One region of the Terrabacter terrigena genome, then DNA from elsewhere that is predicted to be linked to it. Evidence: predicted binding sites of a transcription regulator. Region 1 holds the regulator's gene; the other holds the start of a gene.
What was found. Region 1 encodes HrcA, which represses chaperone genes, less so after heat shock. Its sites were predicted from a motif close to TTNGCACTCGNNNNNNNCGAGTGCNAA; they were not measured.
Positions count from the first base shown of each region.

Region 2: groL (chaperonin GroEL) is a predicted target of HrcA. The motif match lies at 1,701-1,727, and genes of this name have one in related genera.

Region 1 is NZ_JBHTKH010000001.1:20,471-30,924, forward strand. Features, by position in the region: gene ACFQ2V_RS00090 (16S rRNA (uracil(1498)-N(3))-methyltransferase) at 1-55, opposite strand, end outside; gene dnaJ (molecular chaperone DnaJ) at 74-1,207, opposite strand; gene hrcA (heat-inducible transcriptional repressor HrcA) at 1,296-2,339, opposite strand; gene ACFQ2V_RS00105 (DUF3097 domain-containing protein) at 2,577-3,461, shown strand; gene ACFQ2V_RS00110 (CHAP domain-containing protein) at 3,465-5,153, opposite strand; gene ACFQ2V_RS00115 (aldehyde dehydrogenase family protein) at 5,321-6,844, opposite strand; gene hemW (radical SAM family heme chaperone HemW) at 6,876-8,111, opposite strand; gene ACFQ2V_RS00125 (tyrosine-protein phosphatase) at 8,197-9,021, shown strand; gene ACFQ2V_RS00130 (hotdog fold domain-containing protein) at 9,043-9,516, opposite strand; gene lepA (translation elongation factor 4) at 9,657-10,454, opposite strand, start outside.
Region 2 is NZ_JBHTKH010000015.1:13,240-23,693, forward strand. Features, by position in the region: gene groL (chaperonin GroEL) at 1-1,545, opposite strand, end outside; gene ACFQ2V_RS17515 (HIT family protein) at 1,754-2,248, opposite strand; gene ACFQ2V_RS17520 (hypothetical protein) at 2,248-2,817, opposite strand; gene ACFQ2V_RS17525 (MBL fold metallo-hydrolase) at 2,909-3,862, shown strand; gene ACFQ2V_RS17530 (M48 family metallopeptidase) at 4,235-5,335, shown strand; gene ACFQ2V_RS17535 (P1 family peptidase) at 5,372-6,451, opposite strand; gene ACFQ2V_RS17540 (GNAT family N-acetyltransferase) at 6,448-6,912, opposite strand; gene ACFQ2V_RS17545 (DUF3263 domain-containing protein) at 7,053-7,352, opposite strand; gene ACFQ2V_RS17550 (pyridoxal phosphate-dependent decarboxylase family protein) at 7,569-8,930, opposite strand; gene ACFQ2V_RS17555 (HAD family hydrolase) at 8,989-9,636, opposite strand; gene ACFQ2V_RS17560 (putative sugar O-methyltransferase) at 9,853-10,454, shown strand, end outside.

The sequences.
Region 1 (10,454 bases):
CCTCGACCGCCGCGGCGACCGAGGTCGGCTCGCCGAGGAAGAGCTGGTGGGTCACCGGGCGCTCACGGGGAGGTCACTTCTCCTTGAAGGCGTCGCGCAGCTTGCCGAAGAGCCCCTTGTTGGCCGGGGCGAGACGGCCCTCGGGCCGCTCCTCGCCGCGCAGCGCCGCGAACTGCCGCAGCAGCTCCTGCTGCTCGTCGGTCAGGCGCGTCGGCGTCATGACCGTGGCGTGGACGAGCAGGTCGCCGCGGCCGCCGTGCCGCAGGTGCGTCACCCCGAGACCGCGCAGCGTCAGGACGTCACCGCTCTGCGTGCCGGCCTTGATCTCGAGGTCCTGCATGCCGTCGAACGTCGAGAGCTTGAAGCTCGTGCCGAGCGCGGCGGCGGCCATCGGCAGCTCGACGCTGCAGTGCAGGTCGTCCCCGCGGCGAGTGTAGGTCTCGTGGTTGAGGACGCGGATCTCGACGTAGAGGTCGGCGGCCGGGCCGTTGCCGGGGCCGACCTCACCCTCACCGGTGAGCTGGATGCGGGTGCCGGTGTCGACACCGGCGGGCACCTTGAGCTTGAGCGAGCGACGGGTGCGCACGCGGCCGTCGCCGGAGCAGTCGTGGCACGGGTCGGTGAGGGTCGAGCCGTAGCCCTGGCAGTTGACGCACGGACGCGAGGTCATCACCTGGCCGAGGAAGCTGCGCTGGACCTGCTGCACCTCGCCGGCGCCCTTGCAGATGGGGCAGGTCTGCCGGCCCGTGCCGGGCTCGGCGCCGTCGCCGCCGCAGCGGTTGCAGCCCACCGCGGTATCGAGCGCGAGCTCCTCCTCCGAGCCGAAGACGGCCTTGGCGAGGTCGAGGTCGAGCCGCACGAGGGCGTCCTGCCCGCGCTGCGTGCGCGGCCGAGGGCCACGCGTGCCCGCCGTCGCCCCCGCTCCGAAGAAGGCGTCCATGACGTCGCTGAACGAGAACCCGGCACCGGCGCCGAAGCCGGCGCCGCCACCGCTGGCGAACGGGTCGGCGCCCATGTCGAACGACTGGCGCTTCTGCGGGTCGGACAGCACGTCGTACGCCTGCGACACCCGCTTGAACTCCTCCTCGGCCTCGGCGCCGGGGTTCACGTCGGGGTGCAGCTTGCGGGCGAGCCGACGGTAGGCCTTCTTGATCTCCTCCTGGCTCGCGTCGCGCGAGACACCGAGGACGGCGTAGTAGTCGTTCAAGCTGGGATTCCTTCGGTACGTGGTGCGTTCGGTTCTGCGCAGCGGTGCGCCGGTGGGTGCGTGAGGTGTCGAAGCGGGTCGGAGCCGGTCAGGTGGCCTGGTTCTCGTCGAGGATCTCGGAGACGTAGCGCGCGACTGCACGGACCGACGCCATCGTCGTGGGGTAGTCCATGCGGGTCGGGCCCAGCACCCCGAGGCTGGCCACGCGCTCGGACCCGGACCCGTAGCCGACGGACACGAGCGAGGTGGTCTGCAGGCCCGTCACGGGGTTCTCGGAGCCGATGCGCACGGAGACGAGGTCGGGGTCGTCGCCCAGCTGGCCGAGCAGGCGCAACAGTGTCACGTGCTCCTCGAGGGCCTCGAGGATGGGCCCGATGGTGCGCGGGAAGTCAGCACCGGCTCGTGCGAGGTTGGCTTGACCGGCCAGCACGACGCGCTCCTCGCGCTCCTCGACGAGCGCGTCACCGAGGGCCGAGACGACGGCCCGCATCGCAGCACGGTCGACCTCGTCGGTCTCGTCGACGAGGCGCCGCAGCCGCGTGGCGGCGACGGTGAACGGCACGCCGGCGGCGACGTCGTTGATGCGCGTGCGGATCGACGACACGAGGGCCTCGCCGTCGGCGTCGGACAGGACCCGGCCGGTGTCGACCACTCGCTGCTCGACGCGGCCGGTGTTGACGATGAGCACGATCATCAGGTGCGACGAGCCCAACGGGACGAGCTCGATGTGGCGCACGGTCGACCTGGTCAGCGAGGGGTACTGCACGACGGCGACCTGGCGGGTCAGGCTGGCGAGCAGGCGCACGGTGCGGTCGACGACGTCGTCGAGGTCGACGGCACCCTCGAGGAACTGGCTGATGGCGCGTCGCTCACCCGAGCTGAGGGGCTTGACCGCGCTGAGCCGGTCGACGAACACGCGGTAGCCGGCGTCGGTGGGCACCCGGCCGGCCGACGTGTGCGGAGCGTGGATGAGGCCCTCCTCCTCGAGCAGGGCCATGTCGTTGCGCACCGTCGCCGCGCTCACCCCGAGGTGGTGTCGTTCGACGAGGGCCTTGCTGCCGACCGGCTCGGAGGTCTGCACGTAGTCCTGGACGATGGCGCGCAGCACCATGAGCCTGCGGTCCTCGCTCATCACCTACCTCCTTCACGGTTGGGCCATCGGCGACCGACGGACGGCTCGGAGCGCCGCGGGTGCGGGCGAGGCTCCCTGCGGCGGCACCTGCTCTGGCACTCTCGGTCAGCGAGTGCCAAGTCTACGACGTGACGCGCCGATCTCCGATTTCATCCAACCGTATGCCGCCTCGCCACCTTCCGGTCGCCCGCGTGGCGCGCGCGCCGGGGCCGGCCCGGCGGCATACGCTCGCTTGTCGTGTCTCCCAACGACCGATACGGATCCGACGTGCTGAGCGGTGACTGGCGCGCCCCGAAGCGCGGCCGGTCGACGCCGACCCCGGCCGAGCCCGACCTCGTCGTCGAGGAGGTCGAGACGGGCTGGGTGGGTGCCGTCGTGCGCGTCGAGAAGGCCGGTGGCATGCACGTCGTGCACCTCGAGGACCGGCGCGGCCGCACCAAGGCCTTCCCGCTCGGCCCGGGCTTCCTCCTCGACGGCGCCCCCGTCACCCTGACGCCTCCGGTCGCCGCCTCTGGCGCGGCCCTGGCCGAGGCCCGAAAGGCCGCGTCACGCACCGCGAGCGGGTCCGTGGCCGTGGCCGGGGCGAGGGCGAAGGTCGCCAGCGGCTCGCGCATCTACGTCGAGGGCCGCCACGACGCCGAGCTCGTCGAGAAGGTGTGGGGCGACGACCTGCGCGTCGAGGGCGTCGTCGTCGAGCTCATGGACGGCGTCGACGACCTCGCGGGCATCATCGCGGAGTTCCAGCCCGGCCCCGGGCGCCGCCTCGGGGTGCTCGTCGACCACCTGGTGCCGGGCACCAAGGAGGCCCGCATCGTCGGGCAGGCGCAGGCCCTTCCGGGCCTCGCCCAGCACGTGAGGATCCTGGGCCACCCGTACGTCGACGTCTGGCAGTCGGTGCGGCCCGAACGGCTCGGCTGGCAGCAGTGGCCGGTCATCCCGCGGGGCACGTCGTGGAAGCACGGCATCTGCGCGGAGCTCGGCTGGGCGCACGCGAGCCAGGCCGACATCGCGAACGCGTGGAAGCGCATCCTCGGCACGGTGCGCACGTACGCCGACCTCGAGCCGACGCTGCTCGCCAGCGTCGAGGAGCTCATCGACTTCGTCACCGAGCCCGGTGCCTGACCCCTACTTCTTGAAGTAGCCCTGCACGTCGACGACGAGGTTCGTCTCGGCCGACGTGTGCACGGTGATCGAGCCGTCGGCCGCCACCGGGACGATGACCCAGTTGGCCCGCGTGCGCGCGGCCGGAACCGTGAGGCTCGGCGAGGCGGGCCTCGCAAGGCCCGTCGGGTAGGCGGTGACCGAGGTCGTGGCAGTCGGCGTGACGGCCGCCAACGTCACCGAGACGGCGCTGACCCCCACGTTCGGCACTCCACCACGCCCGAGCACCGGCACCGTGATCGTGGCTCCGGCGGCCACCCGACCGGCCGGCGCGCCCAGCCCGCTGCGCGTGTCGACGATCCGCGCCGGGGTGACGGCCACGTGGTCGGCTCCGGTCCGGAACCAGCCGACGACGTCGACGAGCACGTCGGTCTCGGCCGTCGAGTGGATCGTCACCTTGCCCCCGGTGCCGAGCCTCGAGACGACCATCCCGGTCATCGACGTGGTCGCCTCGTAGCCGACGTGCGCCGTTGCCGGGCGGGTCGACCCCGACGGGTATGCCGTCAACCAGCCGCCGGCGGACGGCGCGGCTGCCGAGATGTCCAGGGCGACCGCGGACGCCCCGGTGGCGGGCACGATCCCCGCCCCCGCGACCGGCAGGTCGACCGTGCCACCCGCGGGGATGCGCACCTGCGGGGCGCCGAGGCCGCTGCGGGTGTCGAGTACGCGGGTCGGCGTGACGGGCACGAGGTGCCCGGTCGTGGGGTACCAACCGACGACCTCGGCCACGAGGTTCGCCGCGGCGGACGTGTAGAGGCGCACCTTGCCGTCGGTCCCGAGGCGGGCCGGGACGAGCTCGCTGATGGTCGCACCGGACGCGTACGACACGCTGCGCGACCCCGGGCGCACGGCGCCCGACGGGTAGGAGGTGAGGTAGCCGGCCGCAGCGGGCGCGGTGACCGTGACGTTGAGGACGGCGGTCCCGACGCCGCCGGTCGGGACACCGGCGCGGCCACCCACCTGGACGGCGATCGACGCGCCGGCCGCGACCTTCGCCGCGGGGGCGCCGAGCCCGGTGCGGGTGTCGAGGACGCGGGTCGGGGTCACGGCCCGGTAGACGTCGGTGTCGACGACGGTGGCGCCCTGGTCCTTGAGGTGGATGAAGCCGTTCGGCCACTTGCCGCCCGTGCGGGTGACCTTGCGCCACCTGAAGTCGCCGCCCCAGTTGTCCTCGGAGACGAGGATCTCGTCGGCGGAGACCACGCGCTCGACGTAGGCGACGTGCCCGGTGGCCGAGAACGAGGTGTTCCACCAGGCGACCGAGCCGACCGCCGGGTCGTCGTTCGTGCGGTCGGCGAAGGCCGGACCCCAGTTGTAGGCGTTTCCCGAGAGCGTGGCCGGCTTGACGTTGGGCAGGCCGTTCTGGACGAGCCGGTAGGCGACGTAGTTGGTGCAGTTGTGCCCGGTGGACTGGCGCCACCAGCTCGTCGTGGCGTTCGTCGTGTAGCCCGAGTTCGGGTAGCCGGCGGTCTGGCAGGGGTCGTAGCCGGTGCACAGGACGATCCACTCGGCCGACCGGGCAGGACCGGCGAGGCCAACGGTCCCGACGAGCAGCGAGACGACGGCGACGAGCAGAGCCAGAGCCCTGGACCGGACGGTCCGAAGGGTCGACGGGTGCCCGTCCTGCTCGTGGGGGCGGCGCGCCAGTCGCATGTGGTCTCCCGTGATCGGCCGTGGGTGCTCACGGAAATGTAGGACATTCGGGCCACAGGATGACTGGTTTCCCAGAAATCCCTCGCGACACGCCAGACAGGATGCGCAACACGCAACATCAAGTGTGCTAATGACACCGCTGTCATTAGCACTGCGTTCTCGGCCGGTCAGCGTCGCCGGCGCCCGGGGGCCACGACCCTGTCGATGACCTGCTCCTTGAACCGGGTGAACGGCGGCCGGATCCAGGCCGTCGTGTCGGGGCGCGTCGGCATGGTCAGCACGGCCTTGGCGTGCGAGAAGAGCTCGACGGACCGCTCGCCGTGGTAGGCGCCCATCCCGCTCGCGCCCACACCACCGAACGGGAGCTCCGGCACCGCGAGGTGTGCCAGCGGGATGTTGAAGCCGATGGCTCCCGAGGACGTCTCACGCACGAAGCGCTCACGCACCACGGTCGACGGGGTGAAGACGTAGAGCGCCAGGGGCTTGTCGCGCCGGTTGACCAGGGCGATGGCCGCGTCGAGGTCGGCGACGGGGACGAGCGGCAGCACGGGTCCGAAGATCTCGTCGCGCATGACGGCCTCGTCGGGGTCGTCGGGGTCGGCGACCTCGACGAGAGTGGGCTCGATGTAGCGGGTGGCCGCGTCGGACCGGCCGCCGGACACGACCCGCTCGGCGTCGATGAGCCCGGTGAGCCGTTCGAAGTGCCGGGCGTCGACGATGCGGCCGTAGTCGGACGATGCGGCTGGGTCGTCACCGAAGGTCTCGCGGATCGCTTCCACGAGAAGCGGTTCCAGCTTTTCGAGCGTCTCGGCGCTGGCCATGACGTAGTCGGGGGCGACACACGTCTGCCCTGCGTTGGTGAACTTGCCCCAGACGAGGCGCCGTGCCGTAACGGGCAGGTCCGCGTCGTCGGCGACGTAGGCCGGGGACTTGCCGCCCAGCTCCAGCGTGACCGGCGTGAGGTGGACCGCGGCAGCCTCGAGCACGATGCGACCGACCGTGCCGTTGCCGGTGTAGAAGACGTGGTCGAAGCGCTCCGCGAGCAGCTCCGTCGTCTCGGGCACCGCACCCTCGACGACGTGCACGGCCTCCGGGTCGAGGTGCTTGGGCACGAGCCGGGCGAGCAGGGCCGACGTCGCCGGCGCGAGCTCGCTCGGCTTGAGCACCACGGCGTTGCCGGCGGCGAGCGCCCCGACGAGCGGCGCGAGGCACAGCTGCAGCGGGTAGTTCCAGGGGGCGATGACCAGCACCACGCCGAGCGGCTCGCGCACGACCCGGGCCCGACCCGGCGCGAGGGACAGCGGCACCGGGACGCGCCGGGGAGCCGTCCAGGCCCGCAGGTGGCGCAGCGTGTGGTCGATCTCACGGACGAGGAACCCGGTCTCGGTCACCCAGGCCTCGTTGGCGCTCTTGCCGAGGTCCGCGTGCAGCGCCGCGGCGATGTCGGCCTCGTGGTCCACGAGGAGCACGCGGAGGGCCTTGAGCTGCGCAACCCGCCACGCCCGCGGCTTCGTGCGCCCCGTGTCGAACGCCCGACGTGCCCTCGCGACGACCTCGCGGGGCTCGACCGAACGCCCACCGGACGCGCCCTCGACAACGCGGTCGGCGGCCCGTCTGACGCGAGGGGAGGTGGTCTCGGTCGCCTTCGTGCTCTCTGCGCCGCTCGTCGTCGTCGACATGGTCTCGCTCATCTGCCTTCCGGGTCGCTTCGCCACGCGCCCCTCAGGACGCGAGGAGCCGGTGCACCACCGTGTCGGCGAGGAGGCGTCCACGGAGCGTCAGGACGAGCCGGGAGTCCCGCAGGGCAGCCCGGCCGTCGAGCAGTCCGTCGGCGATCAGTCCGGCCACGGCGGTGCGCCCCGATCCTCGCAGATCCGCCACGGGAAGGCCGTCCACGAGACGTGTGCCGAGCAGCACACGCTCGTCGTAGCGCTGTTCGTCGGTGAGCCCCTCGCGGGCCTGCGCCGGCGACTCCCCCGCGCCCAGCCGGGCGGCGTACGCGCTCGGGTGCTTGACGTTCCACCACCGCACTCCGCCGACGTGGCTGTGCGCCCCCGGGCCGACCCCCCACCAGTTCGTGCCCGACCAGTAGGCGACGTTGTGCCGGCACCGCGCCTGCTCCGAGCGGGCCCAGTTGCTCACCTCGTACCACCCGAAGCCCGCCGCGGAGAGCAGCTCGTCGGCGAGCTCGTACTTGTCGGCCTCGTCGTCGTCCTCGGGCGCCGGCACGACTCCGCGTCGCACCTGCGCGGCGAGCTTCGTGCCCTCCTCGACGACCAGGGCGTACGCCGACACGTGGTCGGGCTCCAGGGCGACAGCCGCCTCGAGGCTGCGGCGCCAGTCGGCGAGCGACTCGCCCGGCGTGCCGTAGATGAGGTCGACGCTGACCTGCATGCCCGCGGACCTCGTCGCCGCGACGGCTCGCGCGACGTTCTCGGGGTCATGGGTGCGCTCGAGCGTGCGCAGCACGTGCGGCACCGCCGACTGCATCCCGACCGACACACGGGTGAATCCCCCGTCGGCGAGCTCGCGCAGCGAGTCTGGCGTCACGGAGTCGGGATTGGCCTCGGTCGTCACCTCGGCGTCGGGAGCCAGGCCGAACCGCTCGCGTATGCCGTCGAGCACCGTCACCAGGTCACGTGACCTCAGCATCGTCGGAGTGCCACCCCCGACGAAGACGGTCGACACCGGAGGCGCACCCGCCCCGAGCACAGCCTCCGCGAGGTCGAGCTCGCGCAGGGCCGCGTCGGCGTAGGTGTCGACGCCGATGCTCGCACCGGGGCCGCCGAGCTCGGTCAGCGTGTACGTGTTGAAGTCGCAGTAGCCGCACCGCACCGTGCAGAAGGGCACGTGCACGTAGATTCCGAGGTCGGTCGTCGCGAGGTCGGCGAGCGCCGAGGGTGGGAGCTCCCCCGTGCTGGGAGGGGGGTCGCCGTCGGGAAGGGCGGAGGGCGGCATACGCCCATTGTCCCAGCCCCCTGGGGGTGGCTCGTCCGCGTGGGTGGGTGCCAACCGGCTCGGCGCGGTCGCCTAGGGTGCAAGGGTGTACCGCCCCAACTGGATCGAGCTCGACGGCGTCGTCAACATGCGGGACCTCGGGGGGATGGTGACCAGCGGCGGGGACGAGGTGCTCCCACACCGCCTGCTGCGCTCCGACAACCTCCAGGACCTCACTCCGCAGGCGGTCGAGGCGCTCGTGCGCACCTACGAGGTCTCCGACATCGTCGACCTGCGCACCCACGTGGAGGTGGCCAAGGAGGGCGACGGCCCGCTCCTCGCCGTCGACGGCGTGACGCACCACCACCACACCCTCTACCGCGAGGACTCCACGGAGTCAGGCATTCCCGCCGCCGAGCGCGCCCTGCCCTGGGAGACCGACGAGCGGCGCGAGGCCGCAGCGGCAGCGGCGGTCGACGAGGAGCACCGGCGCAGCCACGAGCAGTTCTGGTCGGAGCACTACCTCGGCTACCTCGCCCAGCGACCTGACTCGGTCGTGGCGGCGCTGCGCGCCATCGCGGGCAGCCGTGGCGCCGCGGTCGTGCACTGCGCGGCGGGCAAGGACCGCACCGGCACGGTCGTGGGGCTCGCCCTCAAGGTCGTCGGCGTGCCCGACGAGCTCGTCATCGCCGACTTCGCCGCCTCGGCCGAGCGGGTCGCCGCGATCATGGGGCGCCTGCGGGCCAAGCCCGCCTACGCCGAGAACCTCAAGGACAAGACGGTGGCCCAGCAGTCGCCGACCACCGAGACGATGCGGATGCTGCTCGCCACCCTCGACGAGCGCTTCGACGGCCCCCTGGGGTGGCTTGCGCAGCAGGGCTGGACCGCTGCCGACACCGACCTGCTGCGCCGCAAGCTGCTCTCGGCCTGAGCGGCTCTGCGCCCGCGACCCTCAGCGTCGCGGGCTCACGTGGAGGTGGATCGTCCCCTCGACCGTGACGACGCCGTCGGCCCGCGTCGCCGTCACGGTGACCGGCACCTCGGACGGCTCGCCGTCCGCGGTGGGCGACCACGCCGCGGGGTCGGTGACGGCGGTGCAGGTGAGGGCGGTCGTCGACGTCGCCGGGTAGCGGACCTCCATCCCTCGCGGGATCCACCGGTGCGTCGGCGCGATGCTCGCCTCGGCCAGCAGGCCCATCGCAGCCTCGAGACCGTTGCAGGCGGCGATCGCGTGGACGGTGCCGATGTGGTTCTGCACCCGGCGTCGCTTCGGCACGACGACGACGGCACGGTTGGGGGCGACCTCGACGACGCGTGGGCGCACGGACCGGAAGTACGGCGCCGCCGCGCTGAACGCGAGGCCGAAGACCCGCTTGCCCAGGGGCACGCGCTCGAGACGACGGTAGAGGGCGTAGGCGTCGATCATGACGCATGGGTTACCGACTGGTAACCGAGCCCGCGCAGCCGTCCGGGCGGCGGTCGGATCGCCGCCCAGACGGCCACGCGTACGACTCATGCACTGCGGCCGCAGTACCCACGGTACGACCGCGAGCGCCCTTGTGCGCGTTACTTCTTCGTCTTGCCTGCGTCGGCGTCGCTCGAGAGGGCAGCGACGAAGGCCTCCTGCGGCACCTCGACCCGTCCGACCATCTTCATGCGCTTCTTGCCCTCCTTCTGCTTCTCGAGGAGCTTGCGCTTGCGGCTGATGTCGCCGCCGTAGCACTTCGCGAGCACGTCCTTGCGGATCGCGCGGATGTTCTCGCGGGCGATGATGCGCGAGCCGATGGCCGCCTGGATCGGGACCTCGAACTGCTGGCGCGGGATGAGGTCCTTGAGCTTGCCGGCCATCATCACGCCGTACGCGTACGCCTTGTCCTTGTGCACGATGGCGCTGAACGCGTCGACCGACTCGCCCTGCAGCAGGATCTGCACCTTGACGAGGTCGGCCACCTGCTCGCCGTCGGGCTCGTAGTCGAGGGAGGCGTAGCCGCGGGTGCGCGACTTGAGCTGGTCGAAGAAGTCGAAGACGATCTCGGCGAGCGGCAGCGTGTAGCGCATCTCGACGCGGTCCTCGGAGAGGTAGTCCATGCCGCGCAGGTTGCCGCGCTTCTGCTGGCACAGCTCCATGATGGCGCCGACGAACTCGCTCGGGGCCAGCACGGTGGCGCGCACGACGGGCTCTCTCACCTCGGCGATCTTGCCCTCGGGGAACTCGCTCGGGTTCGTGACGTGGATCCGCTTGCCGTCGTCCATCGTCACGTCGTAGACGACGTTCGGCTGGGTCGAGATGAGGTCGAGGTTGAACTCGCGCTCGAGCCGCTCGCGGACGATCTCGAGGTGGAGCAGGCCGAGGAAGCCGCACCG
Region 2 (10,454 bases), on a different contig from region 1:
CTCGGTCGTGAGGAACAGCGCAGCGATCGACGCGGCGTTCTGCAGTGCCGAGCGCGTCACCTTGACCGGGTCGATGATGCCGGCGGCCAGCAGGTCGCAGTACTCGCCCGTGGCGGCGTTGAGGCCGTGACCGGCCTCGAGACCGCGCACCTTCTCGGCCACGACTCCACCCTCGAGACCGGCGTTGATCGCGATCTGCTTGAGCGGGGCCTCGGTCGCGACGCGCACGATGTTGGCGCCGGTCGCCTCGTCACCCTCGAGCGAGAGCTCCTCGAGAGCCTTGGCGGCCTGGATGAGCGCCACGCCACCACCGGCGACGATGCCCTCCTCGACGGCAGCCTTCGCGTTGCGGACGGCGTCCTCGATGCGGTGCTTGCGCTCCTTGAGCTCGACCTCGGTGGCCGCGCCCGCCTTGATGACGGCGACGCCGCCGGCGAGCTTGGCGAGGCGCTCCTGGAGCTTCTCGCGGTCGTAGTCGGAGTCCGACTTCTCGATCTCGGCCTTGATCTGGGCGATGCGGCCCTCGATCTGGCTGCGGTCCTCGGCGTCCTCGACGATGGTCGTCTCGTCCTTGGTGACGACGACCTTGCGAGCGCGGCCGAGCAGGTCGAGGGTGGCGTTCTCGAGCTTGAGACCGACCTCCTCGGAGATGACCTGGCCACCCGTGAGGATGGCGATGTCGGTGAGCATCGCCTTGCGGCGGTCGCCGAAGCCCGGAGCCTTGACGGCGACGGACTTGAACGTGCCCTTGATCTTGTTGACGACGAGGGTCGCGAGGGCCTCACCCTCGATGTCCTCGGCGATGATCAGCAGCGGCTTGCCGGACTGCATGACCTTCTCGAGCAGCGGGACGAGGTCCTTGATGCTGCCGATCTTGCTGTTGGCGACGAGCACGTAGGCGTCGTCGAGGACGGCCTCCATGCGCTCGGTGTCGGTGACGAAGTACGCCGAGATGTAGCCCTTGTCGAAGCGCATGCCCTCGGTCATCTCCAGCTCGAGACCCATGGTGTTGGAGTCCTCGACGGTGATGACGCCTTCCTTGCCGACCTTGTCCATCGCCTCGGCGATGAGCGCGCCGATCTCCTCGTCGGCCGCCGAGATGCTGGCGGTCGAGGCGATCTGCTCCTTGGTCTCGATCTCCTTGGCCTGCTCGAGCAGACGGGCGGAGACGGCCTCGACAGCCTTCTCGATGCCCCGCTTGAGGGCCATCGGGTTGGCGCCCGCGGCAACGTTGCGCAGGCCCTCCTTGACCATGGCCTGGGCGAGCACGGTCGCCGTCGTCGTGCCGTCACCGGCGACGTCGTCGGTCTTCTTTGCAACTTCCTTGACGAGCTCCGCGCCGATCTTCTCGTACGGGTCGTCGAGCTCGATCTCCTTGGCGATCGAGACACCGTCGTTGGTGATCGTGGGGGCGCCCCACTTCTTCTCCAGCACGACGTTGCGGCCCTTCGGGCCGAGGGTCACGCGGACGGCGTCGGCGAGGATGTTCATCCCTCGCTCGAGGCCGCGACGCGCCTCTTCGTCAAACGCAATGGTCTTGGCCATTCGGGTGGTTCCTCCCACGCGAATCGATGGTGGTGGCCCGCATGACGCCCGCGACGGACGGGACCGGTCTTCCCAGCTTCATGTCGCTGCGAACCCAGCCCCTCGGCATACGGCCCATTTCTGTCACTCCCACCTGGAGAGTGCTAACGCCATTATTGGCACTCTCGGGGTGAGAGTGCAAACAAAACGACGGAGTCACGCAGCGATCTCAGGCAGCGGGCTCGAGCGCGGCGGCCAGGCGGGCGGCATACGCGGCGGACTCCTCCTCGGAGGCATACGTGGTGCGCGGCCAGAAGAACCCGCGCAGACCGTCACCCCTGGTGCGCGGTACGACGTGCACGTGCAGGTGCGGCACCGACTGGCTCACGACGTTGTTCATCGCGACGAAGGTGCCCTGTGCCCCCAGGCCCGCAACGGCTGCGGCGGCGAGGCGACGTGCCGCCCCGAGCAGGCCGGCGTGCAGGTCGTCGGGCAGGTCGAGCAGCGTGTCGACGTGCACGCGCGGCACGAGCAGGACGTGGCCCTTGAACACGGGCCGCCGGTCGAGGAAGCCGACGAAGTCCGGCTCGTCGAGCACCAGGTCGCTGGGCAGGTCGGCGGCGACGATCGAGCAGAAGACGCAGTCCATGGCCACAGGCTGCCACGCAGCGTGGCCCCCGTCGCGGACGTCACGACGGGGGGCCACGGCCGGGGCGATCCGCATCAGCAGATGATGAGCAGGAAGCAGCCGCCGTCGGACGGCGTCGGAGAGCTCGTGGGCGTGGGTCGCGGCGAGGTCGGCTTGGGCTTCGGCCCGCCCTTGGTCGACGTCGGGCTCGGCACGGCGGTCGACGACGACGGGGTCGGCGACGTGCGGTCGGGGGCTGGCGGGGGCGCCACCGTCGAGGTGGACGTCGGGCGGGGCACCGGGGCCCGGGTGGTGGGCACCTGCGACGTCGCGTCAGTGGCAGGTTCGACGACAGCAGTAGCGGGAGCCTGCTCCGAGGACGTGCCCGGAGGGCGCGCGGCGGTGCTGGACGTGCCGGGCGCGTCCGACGTGCCGGAAGAGGTGCCCCAGCCGTCGTCCGGGGTCGTCTCGGCGAAGTCCGAGCCGCGGACGTCGGGGAAGACGCCCGCCCCCATCGCCTCCTCGCGCCAGCTGTCGCCCGACCAGAAAACGACGGCCCCGGTTGCGAGGAGGGCGAACGCCGCGAGGGCTGCCGCGATGACGACGCGTCGGCGTCGGCGCCCGCCGGGGTCGGGCCGGACGTCGGTGGAGGGCTCGAAGGACATGGCTCACAAACGTAGAGGAACCGCGCCGCGATCGCCCGTCCGGAGCGTCGGTCGCAGTCGGCCACTACGGTGGGACGGTGCCGGAGGAGACATGGATCACATCGCCGGACCGGTCATGACCGCCGACCGGAGAGAGAGCGGCGGCGCCGCAGCGGGCCCGGCGACGGCGGGCGCTCCGGGGCCCCCGACCCAGGGCTTCGTCGAGGTCGCCGACCGGGTCTTCGTGGCGCGCTACCGGCAGTGGGACGTCAACGTGGGACTCGTCCTGGGCCGCGACGGCGCCGTCGTCATCGACACCCGGGCGAGCGACGTCCAGGGCCGCCACGTGCTCGACGACGTGCGCCGGCTCGGTCGCGACATCGAGGTGCGCCACGTCGTCAACACGCACGTCCACTTCGACCACACCTTCGGCAACGTGGCGTTCGAGGTGGCCACGGTGCACGCCCACGACAACGTCGGGCGCACGCTCGCCGGCGCCGCGGAGCACATCAAGCAGGCCCTGCGAGCCGACCCCGGGGGCGCACCCGAGTTCGGCTACACCGAGAGCGACGCCGCCGAGGTCGTGGCGACCGCCGTCCGCGGCCCCGACCGCACCTTCGGGTCCAACGCGACCATCGACCTCGGTGACCGCGTCGTCACCATGACGTATGCCGGCCGCGGCCACACCGACGGAGACGTCGCCGTCGTCGTGCCCGACACCGGCGCGGTCTTCCTCGGCGACCTCGTCGAGGAGAGCGCGCACCCGTCGTTCGGTGGCGACTGCTGGCCGCTCGAGTGGGCCGACACCCTCACCACGCACCTGGTGCAGGTCGACGACAGCTCCGTCGTCGTGCCCGGCCACGGCCGCCCCGTCGACGTGGCCTTCGTGACCCGGCAGCGCGACCACATCGCCGCGGTCGCAGCGGTGATCCGCGAGCGCCGGCTCTCCGGCGGCTCGCTCGAGCAGGCGCTGCGCGACACCGACGCGCGCCTGCCGTACCCGCTCGCCGACCTCGAGTCGGCGATCCGCCGCGGCTGGGAGCACCTCGCGCCACCCGCCCCCTGACCCGGCCAGCCACCGCCGAACCGCTCGAGGAACCACGGCCCCTCGAGCATCGTCGTGCCGACGCCGGCGGGCGGCCGGTAGGAGGCGTACTCACTGACCATCCGCGGCCCGACGCGGGCGCGGGTCACGGTGCGCCCGCCCGTGGCGGGGGCGAGCCGCGTCGACGAGGTGCTGGCTGCGGGTTCCCCGCGCCCGTAACATCCAGCACGGAATCCGCCCGTCGCCGAAGGGTCACCGTGTCCGAGCCACGCCACACCCCCCGCACCACCGACCGCCTCCCCCGCTCCCCCCGCCCGGCCCCGCGGCTCGTGGTTCGCCCGTCGGCGGATCGCCGCCACCGAGGCCGCCTCGGCGCGGATCCACGACAGCCTGTTGGCCCGGGTCGGCCGGGGCGAGCGCCCGTCCTCCGCGACGGGCACCTCGTACGGCGTGCTCGCGTTCTCGGTGCTCGTCCTCCTCGCGTATGCCGCCGCCGTCGCCCTGCTCGCCGTCGCGACCTTCGCGTCGAAGAACCTCTACGGCTGGTTCGGCGTCGTCATCGGCTGGCTCGTGGTGTTGGCGACCGCGCCGCGCCCGAACCGACTCGAGGACGTCCAGCCGCTGACCACCGACGAGTTCCCGAACGTGCACCGCCACGTCGGCACGGTCGCCGCGGCCGTCGGCACCCGCGCCCCGGACGCCATCGGCGTCTCGACGGACTTCAACGCCGGGGTCGCCCGGGTCGGGTGGGGTCGGCGCCGGGCCCTCGTGATCGGGCTTCCGCTCTGGACCGTGCTCACCGACGACGCGCGCCTCGCCCTGCTCGCCCACGAGCTGGGCCACCTCAGGGGCCGCGACGCGACGACGGGCTACGTCACGTGGATGGCCCACGGCGTCCTGCACCGCTTCGCGACCCTGCTCACGCCACTCCCGGCCGACACCTACACCGACTTCGCCGACTACAGGATCGGCGTCCAGACGTCGCAGGCGACGATGAACGCCGTCGCCGCCTTCGCGCTGCGCATCGTGTCCCTGCCCGCCAGCCTGCTGCTCCTGCTCTTCGAACGCCTCGCAGCAGTCAGCTCCCAGCGCGGTGAGTACCTCGCCGACCTGCGTGCCGCCGAGGTCGCAGGCTCAGCCGCCCTCGTCCACCTGCTCGTCACGCTCGAGAACGTGCCGGGTCTGCACACGCTCGCAGCCGCAGGGGTGCGCCGGCGCGAGGACCCGTTCACCGTGCTCGAAACGGTGCGCGAGCGGCCGGCCCCGACCCCGGCCCAGGTCGCGGCCGCTCGGCAGCGAGCCCGGGAGCAGGACCTCCGCTGGGACGCCAGCCACCCGCGGGACGACCTGCGGATGAGCCTCGCCGAGGCGCGGGGCGCCGATCGCGCGCTCGAGCGCACCGAGGTCGAGCACGAGGCCGACCTGGAGCTGGCGGGACTTCGCAAGGCGCTCACCCGGCAGCTGGCCGACGAGCTCGTCGAGACGTACCACTGACGGCCCCGACGACGACCTCTGCCCGGGAGCAGGGACCTAGCGGCTGAGGGCCGAAGGGAAGGCCTCCGACCACGACCGCAGCGCGACGCCGCCGTCGGCCGTGCGGTCGACCGAGGTCGCCGCCAGCAGCGCGTGCACGATGGCGCGCGCCACGCAGTCGGCCCCGGCCTCCATGAGGACGGTCAGCTCGATCGGGTCGGGCGCCGGCCGCTCCCCCGTCGCCAGCGCGAACAGCGTGTCGCCGTCGAAGAGCGTGTGCACGGGTTTCAGCGCACGGGCGAATCCGTCGTGCGCGACACCGGCAGCCTTCTGGCACTGGGCTTTCGAGAGAGTCGCGTCGGTCGCGACGACACCGATCGTGGTGGCCAGACCCGGCAGCCCGGCCGCTCGACCGGGCGCCGCCTCGACCCGGGTGCGGGCGTCGTCGAGCTCGTCGGCACTGGGCGTCTCGAGGTGACCGAGCTCGTCACCGATGGCGAGCCCGACGGCATACGGGAGGCCCGTCACGGGGTCGACCGCCGAGCCGACGGCGTTGACGGCCACGAGCGCCGCGACCGTGGTGCCCGACTCGAGGACGACGCTCGCCGAACCGATGCCGCCCTTGAAGCCGCCGACCTTGGCCCCGGTGCCGGCGCCCACGCAGCCCTGGGTGACCGCCTCGGACGACGCGCTGGCGTATGCCGCCCTCCCGTCGTCGGCGCCCGGCGTGTTGCGCCACGTGCCACTGCGTCCGAGGTCGAAGAGGATCGCGGCGGGCACGATGGGCACGCGCTGCCCGGGCTCGGCCGTGGGCCAGCCGAGGCCGTCGTCGGCGAGAGCGGCCATGACGCCGTCGACCGCCGCGAGACCGAAGGCCGAGCCACCGCCGAGCACGACCGCGTTGACGCGGTCGATGAGGTTGCGCGGGTCGAGCAGGTCGGTCTCGCGCGTGCCGGGCCCGCCGCCGCGCACGTCGACGCCGGCGACGACCCCGTCGGCGGGGGCGACGACGACGGTCACGCCGGTCAGCCAGCCGGGCTCGTCACGGGTGCAGTGGCCGACGCGCAGGCCGCCCACGTCGACGAGGGAGTTGGTCGGGCCCGGGGCGGGAACGGGCACCGGGTCGGCGGCGGTCACTGGGGGTCCCGCAGGTCGAACTCCATCAGGCGTCCCGGCGAGCTGAAACCCAGCCGCTCGTAGAACTCCTGCGCCCGGTCGTCGGGGGCGTTGAGCCGGATCCACTTCACGTCGGTGGTGCGGGACCACTCGATCATCGCCTCCGTGAGGGCGCGGCCGACGCCTCGGTCGCGACAGCCGGGGGCGACGAAGAGCCCGCCGACGTGCAGCCACGACACGTCTCGGCGCCCCGGCCACGGCAGGGCCCGGATGCGGCGCGTCTCGAGGATGCCCGCGTGCTCACCGCGGCTCTCGGCGATCCAGGTGGGGCGGTCGGGTCGCTCGGCCAGCCACGCGTCGACGAAGCGGTCGAGGTAGCCGGGCTCGGACGGCATACCGAGCTCGCGGGCGAACTGCAGGTGCAGCGCGGCCACGATGAGCGCGTCGTCGGCCGATGCGCGACGGATCGTCACCTCAGCCATGAGGGAAGTGAACCACGCAGGCGGTGGGACGGCACCCAACCGGGGCGACTCCGGCGATCCGCGCGCGGCGCCGGCCGGCCCACGGGTTTCGGCAACCTCGCTCCACCCCGGCTGCCGTCGTCGTCAGGTCGGGCGTCGGTTCAGACGTTGATGCCGAGGCGGCGCGTGGTGCGGGCCCGCTGACGGCTCGCGCGCATGCGACGCAGCCGCTTGATGAGCATGGGGTCGGCCTCGAGGGCGAGCGGGCTGTCGAGCAGCGCGTTGAGCACCTGGTAGTAACGCGTGGAGCTCATGTCGAAGAGCTCCTTGATGGCCTGCTCCTTCGAGCCGGCGTACTTCCACCACTGGCGCTCGAACGCCAGGATCTCGAGGTCGCGCGCGCTGAGGCCGTCCTCGGACTCGGGGCGGTGCGGCTGCGCCGTGGCGTGGTCTGTGCTCATGGTCCCGTCTCAGTGCGGTCGTGCGTTGGCTCCGGTCATCACCATAGGTCCAAATGACAAGGGTGTCATTCAGGTCGGGCGTGTTGCCGGCATGTCGTCGGGTGGCGCTCGACGCGCCTCGGAACATCGGTCCCACTGGCCTCGTTCGCCCCACCCGTGACGCTGCGTCGCTTCACGTCCGGCGGGCTTTCGTACGCGTGCAGGCCGGGTCGGGCGTCACGCCATCGTATCGAGGATGGCGTTGACGTCCTCCTTGGTGGTGTGCGGGTTGACGATGGCGAAGCGGGTGAGGGTCTCGCCCCGGAAGGTCGTCGGCACGACGAACGCGAACTCCAGGGCGAGCAACCGGTCGGTCCACGCCTGGTAGTCCTCGGCGGACCAGCCCAGGCGCCGGAAGACGACGACCGACAGGTCCGGCTCGCGCACGGCCTCGAGGTACGGACGGCGCCCGATCTCGTCGGCCGCGAACCGCGTCACCTCGATGGTGCTCTCGATCGCGTCGACGTATGCGTCGGTGCCGTGGACGGCGAGGGAGTACCAGAGCGGCAGGCCGCGGGCGCGTCGGGTCAGGCCGATGGAGTAGTCGGTCGGGTTCCACTCCGCCGACTTCGTGATGACGTCGAGGTAGCCCGCCTCCTGCGTGTGCGCCACCCGCGCCAGCTCCGGCTCGCGGTAGATGAGGGCGCAGCAGTCGAACGGCGCGAAGAGCCACTTGTGCGGGTCGACGATGAACGAGTCGGCGTGCTCGATGCCCGCGAAGAGGTGCCGGACCGACGGCGCGGCGAGCCCGGCGCCACCGTAGGCGCCGTCGACGTGGAGCCACAGCCCGTACTCGCGACACACCTCGGCGACGGACGCCAGGTCGTCGACGACCCCGAAGTTGGTGGTGCCGCTCGTGGCCACGACGGCGAAGAACGTCTCGGGACCGTGCTCCTCCAACGTCTTCCGCAGCTCGGCGCCGGTCATCCGCAGCTTGTCGTCGACCGCGACGCCGCAGACCTCGGCGTCCATGACGGCCGCCATCGAGACGACCGAGGAGTGCGCGTTGTCGGTGGCCGCGACCCGGTAGGGCCGGGCGCCGCTGCCGCTGGCCTTCGCCCGGGCCCGGGCCGTGTGCCGTGCCACGACGAGGGCGGAGAGGTTGCCGACCGTGCCACCGGGCACGAAGACGCCCCCGGCCGAGGCGGGCAGCCCGGCCAGGTCGCTGATCCAGCGCAGCGCCTGGTTCTCGGCGTAGACGGCGCCGGCACCCTCCATCCAGGAACCGCCGTAGATCGACGACGCGCCGACGACGACGTCGAAGGCCGCGGCCTCACGCGTCGGTGCGCACGGGATGAAGGAGAGGTAGCGCGGATGGTCGGTCGACAGGCATGCCGGAGCGAGCGTGTGCTCGAAGAGCTCCATCGCCCGGGTCGAGCCGAGACCGGCCGGCGTGATGGTCTGGCCGGCCACCGACTCGAGGTACCCCGCGGTCTGGGCCCCGTCGAGCGGTATCGGGTCCATGAGGAGCCGCCCGCGGGCGTAGCTGAGGACCTTGTCGACGGCGAGGTGGTCGGCGTCCTTGTCGAAGCTGTGCACGCACAGATGCTAGGCCCTGCGAGCCCCGCGCCCGACCGGGAAGGCGGGGCCGCCGGCGTCAGCCGATGAGGGCCGAACGCAGCTCGTCGGCGGTCGTGACGACGGCCGAGGGACGCACGGCGTCGAGAGGCGCGCGCAGGCCCGCGCCCCACGTGACGGCGACCGTGTCCATGCCCGCGGCCTTGCCCGCGAGCACGTCGACGACGGCGTCACCGACGTAGACGGCACCGTTGGCGCCGCGACCCATCCGGTCGAGGGCGAGCAGGAGCGGCGTCGGGTCGGGCTTGTGGCGCTCGGTGTCCTCCATCGCCACGAGCACCTCGACGTGCTCGGAGATGCCGAGGATGTCCATCGCCTGCTGGGCCGACTCGCGACGCTTGGAGGTGGCGACCCCCACGGCGACGCCCGCTGCCCGCAGGTCGGCGAGCACGGCGACCACGCCGTCGTAGTCGCGGATGAGGCGCTCGGTGTTCTCGGCGTTCCACGTCAGGTAGGTCGCGTAGAGCTCGTCGGCGTGCTCGGGCGAGTGGTCGCGGAACGCACCGATGAGCGGGCGCCCGATCCACGAGCGGATGACGTCGGGGTCCTCCTCCCGGCCGAGCACGGTGCGGAACGCGTACTGGTACGACTCGACGATGAGGTTGATCGTGTCGGCGAGCGTGCCGTCGAGGTCGAAGACGGCCGTGGACCAGCGGGGATTCGTCACCGGGCGAGCCTAGGGCAGGCCGGCGCGGGACGGGACGACGAGGCCGGATGACGGTCGCCTGGCGGCCGGATGGTGGCCGGATGGTGGCCGGATGGTGGCCGGCTGGTGGCCGGCTGGTGGCCGGATGGTGGCCGGATCGGGCGCGGATGGGATCGATTCGGACATTTCCGGCCTTGCGCTGCCCAACTGACAGCCAGGACCGGCAACATGCACCTCATGACTGAAGCCACCGCGCTCGACTGGTCCGCCATGACGCAGCGCTCCCTCGATGAGCTGCGCGACACGGACACCCTGTACCGCCCGACGAGCTTCTGGGGCCCGGGCCTCGACGCGCTGCTGGCCGACATGGAGAACCGGGGCCTCGAGTCGTTCAAGTCGTGGCCGACCGCCGGCTGGTGGTTCTACCCCCGCTACGGAGTGGGGTTCACGTACGCGATCATCGACAAGGTCATCGCGACCGCCCAGCCCTCCCTGCCCTCCACCGCCGAGCCGAGCTGGATCCGCTCGGCGCTCGCCGCCACGCACGAGGCCCGCCGCGACTTCGACGCGCTCCGCCTCGCCTGGAACCAGAAGAACTGGCCGTGCGACCTCGTCGGTCTCGGCGAGTCGAAGGTGGGCACACCGTTCCAGTACTACCGGTTCACCAACGCGGAGCACGGCTGGACCCGGCCCTACCTCAACTACGCCCTGTGCATGGCCGCCCTGTCGATGCACGTCGACGCGCCCCCGAAGCGCTTCCTCGAGATCGGCGGCGGCTTCGGCGTGCTCGGCGAGTTCCTCATGTCGCGCGACCCCGACGCGGTCTACGTCAACGTCGA